Regions from separate parts of the Rhizobium sp. A22-96 genome, predicted to be linked through region 3. Evidence: predicted binding sites of a transcription regulator. Region 3 holds the regulator's gene; each other region holds the start of a gene.
What was found. Region 3 encodes LexA, which represses DNA repair genes until DNA is damaged. Its sites were predicted from a motif close to TGTTCNNNNTGTGTTCNG; they were not measured.

Region 1 (3,278 bases), on a different contig from region 3:
TCGGCGATAGGACGACGGAGAGGAACATCATCAACAGGCCGAACGTCAGCTCCGATTGCGGCAATCGAAGCGAGGAGCCGCTGTTGGCATTCATTGGAGAGTTCCTTTGAGAATCAGTTCCTTGCCACGACCTCTTTGCACCAGTTAGCAAAGTCGGCAATGGCTTGGTCGGCACCGATTTCGTTCAGCGTCTCGTGCCGCATGTCCGGGTGGATCTTGGTTGTAATATGAGAGAAGCCGGCGTTTTTCAAATGATTTGACAGCCAGGAAATTGCTTTTCCGTTGTCTGTCGCCGGGTCCTTGCCGCCGCCGATGAGATGGATCGGCATGTCGTGCCGCAGCTGGTCGAGATAGGCCTTTTGCGGGGCGCGAAAGCTGAGTTCGAATATATCAAGCCAGAGCGAAACGGATGCATCGAAGCCGCAGAGTGGATCGGCGATGTACTTGTCCACCTGTTCGGGGATGCGCGACAGCCAATCGAACTCGGTGCGGCGGTTCGGGATGGATTTGCCCCAGGCGCCGAAGGTCAGTTTTGGCAGTGGCCCGCTTGGAACGTCTGACCCCTTGAACATGCGTTCGGTCTTCAAGATGAGCTGGGCGGCGCGGCCGGCAAGGCCCGGATGGAAATTCGAATTCCAGACCGTAACGGCATCGAATTTATCCGGATAGGTGACAGCTGTATTGAGGCTGATCAATCCACCCATGGAATGACCGAACAGGATGATTGGCCGGCCCGGATAAGTGGTTGCGGCGAGCTCTCTCATGGCAAGCACATCTGCCATAACCTGATCGACGCCATCTCGCTGGGCGAAACGGCCGATAGGCGCATCGACGGCAACCGTTTCGCCATGGCCGCGGTGATCGGGGGCATAGACATGGAAGCCCTGGGTGGCCATGGCATCAGCGAAAGCTTCATAGCGGCGCGAATGTTCGGCGAGGCCATGGGATATCAGGAGGATTCCGCGCGCCTCGCCCTTTGCTGGCGAATGATGATAGGCAATCGTCGCGCCCGTCGGGCTTTGCAGGCGTTGCGTTTCGGCGAACATGCATGGTTCCTCCCCAATCGGACGAGAGGTTATCATCCTGGTGATTGCAATGGACAGTCATCGAAGCCCACAGAAATAAATCTTTCGAGCCCTGTGATTCAGGGTTGCATGCGCAAAAGCAAACTGCTTATTTGTTCCTATAATGTTCTAGTTGGAGGCGTGGAATGAAGCATTTGCTTCGGATATTTGCGGTTGTGCTCCTTTCGGTCGGGACAGTCGCGAGTGCAGTGGCGCAGGAGCACAGCCGGGGGCGGACACGCTTCATCCTGGCGGCAAGCTGGGAGCCGGCATTTTGTGCGACGAACCAGAAGAAGGCGGAATGCCGGAACCAGTCGTCGAGCAATCACGATGCCACGAATTTCTCCCTGCATGGCCTCTGGCCGATGCGGCAGGAATATTGCGACGTTTCGGATGATCTGAAGCAGGCGGATCGCAGCAGCGATTGGAAGGATCTGCCGGCAGTGCAGCTGTCGCAGGACGTCAAGGCGAAGCTCGACAAGGTGATGCCGGGTACGCAATCGGGCCTCGAGCGTCACGAATGGATCAAGCACGGCACCTGCACGAAGCTTAGTGCCGACGATTACTTCTCGACCGCGGCGGGTCTGATCAACGAGCTCAACGCATCCGCCGTGCGTGAACTTTTCGCTCAGAATATCGGCAAGGAACTGGATGCGGAAAGCATCAAGGCCGCTTTCGACCAGAGCTTCGGCGAGGGTGCCAATGCGCGCATCAAGATGAGCTGCCGTCGCGTCGGCAATGTCAGAATGATCTCGGAACTGACGATCGGTCTCTCCGAAGACGCTCTCGATCAGCAACAGGGCAATGAGCCTCGGCTCGCAAAACTGATCCAGGGTGCCGGCAGTACGGCGTTCGGCTGCGATCGCGGCGTGGTGGATGCAGCCGGTTTCTGACTTATTCCGGCCTTTGTGACGCGGATAAATGCCCTCGGATAAGGTTTCGCCGTTGCCCGAGGGCGGGGTTTCGCCTACATAGCGGCACAATTCGCAATGTTATCCGCCCGTGGAGTAACCCAAGCTATGGCACGTCAGTTCATTTATCATATGGCCGGTCTGAATAAGGCCTATGGCGCCAAGAAAATCCTGGAGAATATTCATCTCTCCTTCTACCCCGACGCCAAGATCGGTATTCTCGGCCCGAACGGTGCGGGTAAGTCGACTGTACTGCGCATCATGGCCGGTCTCGACAAGGAATATACCGGCGAAGCCTGGTTGGCCGAAGGCGCTACCATCGGATATCTGGCACAGGAGCCGCACCTCGATCCTACGAAGACGGCGCTCGAAAACGTCATGGAAGGCGTCGCGGCCAAGACCGACGTTCTCAACCGCTATAACGAACTGATGATGAACTATTCCGATGAGACGGCGGAAGAGGGCGCCAAGCTCCAGGATATCATCGACAGCCAGAACCTCTGGGATCTCGAAAGCCAGGTTGAAATGGCGATGGATGCGCTGCGTTGCCCGCCCGGCGATGCCGATGTCACCAAGCTTTCGGGCGGCGAGCGTCGCCGTCTTGCCTTGTGCAAGCTGCTGCTGTCGCAGCCCGACGTGCTACTGCTCGACGAACCGACCAACCACCTCGACGCCGAAACCATCGCCTGGCTGGAAAAGCACCTGCGTGCCTATCCGGGCGCCGTGCTGATGATTACCCACGATCGCTACTTCCTGGATAACGTCACCGGCTGGATCCTCGAACTCGACCGCGGTCGCGGCATTCCTTACGAGGGCAACTACTCCTCGTACCTGCTGGCCAAGGCAAAGCGCATGCAGCAGGAAGGCCGCGAAGAAGCCGGTCGCCAGAAGGCGATCGCGCGCGAACAGGAATGGATCGCGTCCAGCCCGAAGGCCCGCCAGTCGAAGTCCAAGGCCCGTATCCGCGCCTATGACGAGCTGGTCGATGCCGCCGAGAACCAGCGTCCCGGCGATGCGCAGATCATCATTCCGGTAGGCGAGCGTCTCGGCCAGGTGGTCATCGAAATGGAAGGCATCACCAAGGGTTATGGCGACCGCGTGTTGATCGAAGACCTGTCGCTGAAGCTGCCGCCCGGCGGCATCGTCGGCGTGATCGGTGCGAACGGCGCCGGCAAGACGACGCTCTTCCGCATGATCACCGGCCAGGAAAAGCCGGATAGCGGTTCTATCCGGATCGGCGACACCGTTCACCTCGGTTATGTCGACCAGAGCCGCGATGCACTCGACGGCAACAAGACCGTCT
Region 2 (3,278 bases), on a different contig from region 3:
TCTCGCCGAACGCCTGCAGCAAAACTCCCCGAGCTAACCGGAAAGAGTAGCCCGCATGAAACCAGCCACATCTCCGCCGACACTCGAAACCGAGCGATTGCTCCTGACGGGCCATACGCTTGATGACTTCGAACCGCTTGCGGCCATGTGGAGCGACCCGCTTGTTGTGAAGCACATCTTCGGCAATCTGGTATCGACCTCACGGGAATCCTGGATGCGAATGCTCTCCTATCACGGCCTCTGGCCGCTTCTGGGGCATGGATATTGGGCGGTCCGCGAGAAATCATCCCGCCGTTATGTCGGCGATCTCGGCTTTGCCGATTTCCATCGCATCATGGAACCATCTATCAAGAGCATTCCGGAGGCTGGATGGGCCTTCTCGGCATGGGCGCATGGCAAGGGACTTGCCACAGAAGCCCTGACGGCGGCCACCGCCTGGCTCGACGAGCAGCCACGCTTCGAACACAGCGTCTGTCTGATCTCGCCCGATAACACGGCCTCGATCCGCGTCGCCGAAAAGGCCGGCTACGGAGACCCGAAACCGGTGCGCCTCAACGACAAGGAAACGCTGCTGTTTTCTCGCGCCCGCCGGCTGGCGAAGGACTGACGGGACACGTCCGGCGCAATACTGCCGCCTAGAATCCCAGCGACTGCTGCACCGGCTTTGGCGGCGCCAATTGAACGCCCTCCAGCTCCAGCATATGGGCCTTGGCGTTCGAGCCGCCGGGCGCTGAAAAGCCGCCGATCTTGCCGCCTGCCGCCAGAACGCGATGACAGGGGATGATCAGTGCGACCGGGTTCTTTGCCATGGCCTGGCCGACATCGCGGGCGGCCTCCGGCCCAGCGCCAAGCTGCTTGGCGAGCGTGCCATAGGTGGTGGTATGACCCCAACTGATCTGCCGCGCGGCATCATAGATCTGCTTGAAGAATTCATCCTGTTCGCCAAGATCGAGCCTGACGCCGGAAAAATCGATTTCTTCGCCCGCAAAATACCGCTTCACCTTGGCAACGACCTCGGCAACCTCAGGCGTCGGCGTGCCGGGATGCGCATTGGGGACGCGGCGCAGAAGCAGCCGCTCGGTCGCGCCGGCATCCTTCGTCGGCAGCTGGAAGCGTATGACGCCGAGATCGCTCCAGGCGATACCGCAAAAACCGCCAGCGGTTTCGAAGATCAGATAGTCTTGCCTTGTCTCGTTCATGACCGAAGCTCCGTGTTTCCACTTGTCATGAAAATCGTACCGCAAGGCGGGGAATTCAACCCGATTCTTGCGCCGGAGCGGAATTACCACTGCTTTAGCTATTGAGTGAGACGCCGCCGCTGGCAGGGCGGCGCCCCAAATCCAGTTCGCAGTTCAGTGGATTAATATCCACCGCCGGTCGGAGGCGAATTCAGCGTCATGCCGCTACCGGACCCATGCTGATCCGACGTGGAGCAAGCTGAAATACCGAGACCGATGAGAGCGAGCAAGGCAATCGAGAAGATGGCTTTCGTCAACATGTGAGACCCTTCCTTTGAAAAAGGCGAAAACACCCCTGGCAGACGGCGAACAGGTCAAGCGGGTGTTTTATTCGACAGCGCTTGCAAAATTGAGGTGCGGCCGACCACTTTCCGTCAAGCTGGTCACCTCAATTATGTTCTCTTTTTGTTCTTGATTTCATTGCAATGCCGCCTTACCATGTGGGATCAACAAACCAGGAGGAGGCAGAGCCAATTGGCTTTGTTGCAATTCCGTGAAAAACAACGGACAGCTTTCGCTTAATCTTGGAGGCGGATCGCGGAGGAAAAGATCACAGCCCGATCAGGCACCCATCAGCAAGCTTTATTTCGCGATCCTACCCGATCCAGTGATTGCCACGCACAGTCATCAACTTGCGTGGGGTTTCCGAGGACAATACGGTTTTTCGGCAAAGCCACCACGCGTGGATCTACTGCATATCACGCTCTATGAGATCGGAGCGTTTCACGACATACCTGAAGAAATAGCGTTCGCGGCGATGCAGGCTGCATCGACCATCGGAAAGTCGTCGTTTCAAGTCGCATTCGACCGGGCTGTGAGCTTTGGCAGCAAAGACAATCGCCCACTGGTGCTTTGGAACAAGGACGGAAATGCCGAATTGAAAGCGCTCCATCGGGAGTTGGATGACGCAATGCGGATGACCGGGTTCAAAAGGATTGGTGAAAAGTCGGTCGAGCCGCATATGACGCTGCTGTATCGGGGCCATCTCGTTCCGGAAATCATGCTTGAAGAACCTGTGACATGGACCGCCAAGGATTTCGTCCTCATCAACAGCCTGCAGGGTCAATCAATCCACGATCATCTTTGCTACTGGACTTTGCGAGACTGAAAAGCCCGTTCAAACTTTCGGCTGATTGCCTTCAGCCAGCACCACCGCCACAGCATCATCGACACTGAAGCTGCAGCGGCTGTCGAGATCGGTGACGCCAGCCACGGCCATGAGATCGCGAACGCGATCATGGACGCGGGCGAATTGCACGCGGATGCCGGCGCGCTGCATGGCGCTGTCAAACTCCATCAAGGCGTCCATCGCCGTGCTGTCGATATCGGAACTTTCTTCGAGGCTGAGAATAGCGGCCCGCAGCCCGGCCTCACCGCGGCTGCCAGACAGGATGTCGCCGAAGATCGTATCGGCATTGCCGAAAAACAGGGTCTCGCCGGGCCGCCAGATGGCGATGCCCGGTACTTCCGTCGCATCGCCATGCCGACTGACGTCCACGAAGTCGTGACTGCTGCCGAGGCGTCCGAGACGGGCGACATAGGGCGAGGCCAATCGATGCATCATGGCAGCGAGCGAAAGCGCGATCGCCAGCAGCATGCCGTTCAGCACGCCGAAAGCCAGCACCCCTGCCGCAGCCCCGAGCGCGACGTAGAAATCGCGATGCAGCCGCCGCAGATGCAGGATCGGACTGGGATCGAGCGCATGTGTCAAGGCGGCGATGACGACTGCAGCCAGCACCGGCTCGGGCAACAGCGCCACAAGCGGACTTGCGCAGGCAATGAGGATCGCAAGGCCGATGGCGGCAAAGACGGTGGTTGCCCGCGTCTTGGCACCTGCCGCCTCGCTGGCGAAGCCTGCCGAAAAGCCGGCGCCGACAGGCATGCCCTGAACAAGGGCGCTGGCGATATTGGCGGCACCGAGCGCGCCGAGCTCGCGGTTGACCTGCAGCGTCTCGCCATAGCGCAAAGCCAGCGCCCGCATGGTACCCCAGGATTCGGCAAAGAGAATAAGCACGAGAGGCACGGTAAACTGCACCAGCC
Region 3 (3,278 bases):
AGCCGCGCTTGTCACCGATGAGAGACGAGCGATTTCAGATGAAACGACCGAGGCGCTGCGAACCGCAGGCCTGACGCATATCATCGCCATTTCAGGCTTGAACATGGCGCTATCGGCGGGCATTTTCTATATCGGCCTGCGTTATCTCTTCAGTCTGTTTCCTGGTGTCGCGCAGGCCTGGCCAACCAAGAAGGTGGCCGCGTTTGGTGCGCTGCTCACCGTGACAGCCTATTACCTCATTTCCGGTTTCGGCGTGTCTGCAGAACGCGCCTTCATCATGATGGCGATCATGCTGGTTGCCGTGCTCTTCGACCGGCCATCGATCAGCCTGCGAAATGTAGCGCTTTCGGCAATCGTGATCCTCATTCTGTCTCCATCGCAAGTGCTGGGGCCGAGTTTCCAGATGTCCTATGCCGCGACGCTGGCGCTGGTGTCGGGCTATACGCTGTGGAAGCGGCGGCAGCATCGCGAAAGCATATTTTCGCGCTCCAGGCTCCTCAGCCCGCTGCTCTTCGTCTCTCGTTTTTTCGGCGGCGTGTTGTCGACATCCTTCGTCGGCGGTGCTTCGACGGCGATTTTCTCGATCGAGCATTTTCACCGACTGGCGACATACGGGCTTGCCGCAAATCTCGCCGCCATGCCGATCGTCTCGTTCATTGTCATGCCGTTCGGTATGATGGCCATGTTGCTGATGCCGCTTGGCCTTGATGCGCCATTCTGGAAAGTCACCGGTGAGGGACTGGAACTGGTCATCCTGATCGCCAAGACCGTGGCGGGCTGGGGAGGCGATATCACCTTTGGCCGTCAAGCGGGCTGGCTCATGCCGACTTTCATAGCCGGCTTCCTGATCATGACCATGTTGCGGACCCGCCTGCGCCATGTCGGGCTGCTGCTGTTGCTCTCAGCGATCGGTGCAGCAACATTCAGTTCCGGCGTGCCGAAGCCGGATCTGATGATTTCCGAAGATGGCGCTCTGGTCGCGTTGCGACAGGACTACATCTTGGCAACGAACCGCGAAAGACCGCAGGCTTTTATCTTCGAGCAATGGCAGAAGGCGCTGGTGGCAGCAGAACACCAACCGCCAACCATTCTTCCGGCCGACAGCCGGCTCCCTCATGTCAGCAAAGCAGATCGCCGCCGGCGGTTAAGCACGGAGGAACAAAACGCAGTGCGCAAGGCAATGGAGGAAGCGCTCGATCAGACGATGCAGGGAAGCTTTGCCTGCCAGAAGGGTGCATGGTGTGTCGCAATGCTTGAAAACGGCGCAATGCTCGTCACCATCGAGGACGCAGCCTATCTACCGCCTGCTTGCGATACCGCAAATATCGTCGTTACGCCGATAAAACTGCGTCTCGATCGCTGCCGCTCCGGAGCAATGCTTTTCACCGGCGCTACATTGAGGCGAACCGGCTCGGTCGAAATGAATTTCGACTCGGACACGCCTATCATCTCCACAGCTTTCGACAATCCGCAACGCCCATGGATGCGGCACCGAACCTATGATTGGCGCACCGGAACCTATGGTGTGCCAATCCGTTCTGCGTCACCAGTCAATGATAGCGGCGAATGAGGCCGACAAGCTTGCCCTGGACCTTGACGCGATCCGGCCCGAATATGCGTGTTTCATATGCCGGATTGGCGGCTTCTAGAGCGATGGAAGCGCCCTTGCGGCGAAACCGCTTCAACGTTGCTTCTTCGTCATCCACAAGGGCGACAACAATGTCACCGGGATTGGCAGTCGTCGAATTGCGGATGATGACGGTATCGCCGTCAAAAATGCCGGCATCGATCATCGAATCGCCCCGCACTTCCAAGGCATAATGTTCGCCCGAACCGAGCATATCGGCGGGAACGGTTATTTCATGGGTATTGTTCTGGATGGCCGAGATCGGAACGCCGGCTGCGATGCGGCCCATGACGGGCACCGACACCGAACTGTTCTGGTCGTCATTGGCCACCTTTGGGGGAGCAGGCGGCGCGACCGGCTGTGGCTTGCCAAGACTGCCTTCGATGACGCTCGGTGAAAAGCCGCGGCGCGGCTGCAGGCTGGGATTGTAGGCATCCGGCAGCTTGATGACTTCGAGCGCTCTTGCCCGGTTCGGCAGGCGACGGATGAAGCCTCGCTCTTCCAAAGCCGTGATCAAACGGTGAATGCCGGACTTGGATGCAAGATCCAATGCGTCCTTCATTTCATCGAAAGATGGTGGAACGCCGGACTCCTTCATCCGTTCGTGAATGAAGAGAAGCAGTTCCTGCTGCTTGCGCGTCAACATCGTCTTGGAACCCCAGAATCAAGAGAAACGTCGTGAAACAAATCCAGAACGGACACTATATGTTCCATATGTGTTCCGCAAGTACTTAAATTTCGGTAAAGCTTTGCCCTGTCAGTTAGATATTTAAAATTATCGAATGGATCGTGGCGCGGCGGCGAATGGTTATATCGGTGCTAACATAACGATAAATATGGGAAAACGCCGCTGGATGCGCAGACGGAGTGGTTTTGAGTTTAAGTCACCTATCTGAAGCATGGCTGAAATCTAGCTTGTACCGAGAAGGTTCGGCTGCTGTCGAGAAACAGTCATTGTCCAGCATCATCGCTGCGCTGCTTTGGCCTTGAATTGGACCGTGGATCGGCGCAAACCTGCCGCAGCAGAAAATCGGAGACGCCATGACTTCGTTGCCGCATCCGCTGGATCATCTTGTGTTGCCGACGGTCAATATCGCATCGGCGCGTGAACGCCTTGGCAGGCTTGGCTTTACGGTGGCTCCGGATGCGCGCCATCCCTTTGGCACCGAGAACGCATGCGTCTTCTTTGCCGACAAGACCTATCTGGAGCCCCTCGGGGTCACATCTCTGGAGCAGTGTGAAAAGAGCATCGAGGACGGCAATGTCTTCGTCGCTCGTGATCAGGCCTATCGGTTTCGAATGGGTGAAGACGGGTTCTCCGGAGTGGTTTTCGGCACGAACGACGCTGTCGCTGACGACGAACGTTTCAAGGCCGGCATGATCTCCGCCGGACGGATGCTGGATTTTTCGAGGCCGATGAAGATGCCGGATGGCACGGAAACCCAGGCGGGTTTCCGTCTTGCCTTTGCCGCCGATCTGCGTGCGCCCGATTTCCTGGCCTTCTGCTGCCAGCGCATCAATCCGTCGCCCGCCGATCGCAGCGTGCTGGAGCGCCATGAAAATGCTGTCACCGGCATTGCGCGGGTGGCGATATCGACGACCAAACCCGCCGCGTACCGCTCGTTTTTCGAGGAGATCATAGGTGACCCCA

Region 1: a site for LexA is predicted at 1,179-1,196, ahead of ACQZ6F_RS08395 (ribonuclease T2 family protein). Genes of this name have one in related genera too.
Region 2: a site for LexA is predicted at 1,634-1,651, ahead of ACQZ6F_RS22485 (2'-5' RNA ligase family protein). Genes of this name have one in related genera too.

What each region holds. Positions count from the first base shown of each region.
Region 1 covers NZ_JBNWDQ010000002.1:398,120-401,397, reverse strand. Annotated here, with positions in the region: gene ACQZ6F_RS08405 (DMT family transporter) at 1-94, opposite strand, end outside; gene ACQZ6F_RS08400 (alpha/beta hydrolase) at 114-1,046, opposite strand; gene ACQZ6F_RS08395 (ribonuclease T2 family protein) at 1,211-1,957, shown strand; gene ettA (energy-dependent translational throttle protein EttA) at 2,084-3,278, shown strand, end outside.
Region 2 covers NZ_JBNWDQ010000005.1:206,850-210,127, reverse strand. Annotated here, with positions in the region: gene ACQZ6F_RS22505 (DUF4180 domain-containing protein) at 1-37, shown strand, start outside; gene ACQZ6F_RS22500 (GNAT family N-acetyltransferase) at 56-607, shown strand; gene ACQZ6F_RS22495 (methylated-DNA--[protein]-cysteine S-methyltransferase) at 636-1,199, opposite strand; gene ACQZ6F_RS22490 (hypothetical protein) at 1,361-1,498, opposite strand; gene ACQZ6F_RS22485 (2'-5' RNA ligase family protein) at 1,732-2,346, shown strand; gene ACQZ6F_RS22480 (SulP family inorganic anion transporter) at 2,356-3,278, opposite strand, start outside.
Region 3 covers NZ_JBNWDQ010000003.1:901,422-904,699, forward strand. Annotated here, with positions in the region: gene ACQZ6F_RS17205 (ComEC/Rec2 family competence protein) at 1-1,570, shown strand, start outside; gene lexA (transcriptional repressor LexA) at 1,551-2,273, opposite strand; gene ACQZ6F_RS17215 (VOC family protein) at 2,669-3,278, shown strand, end outside.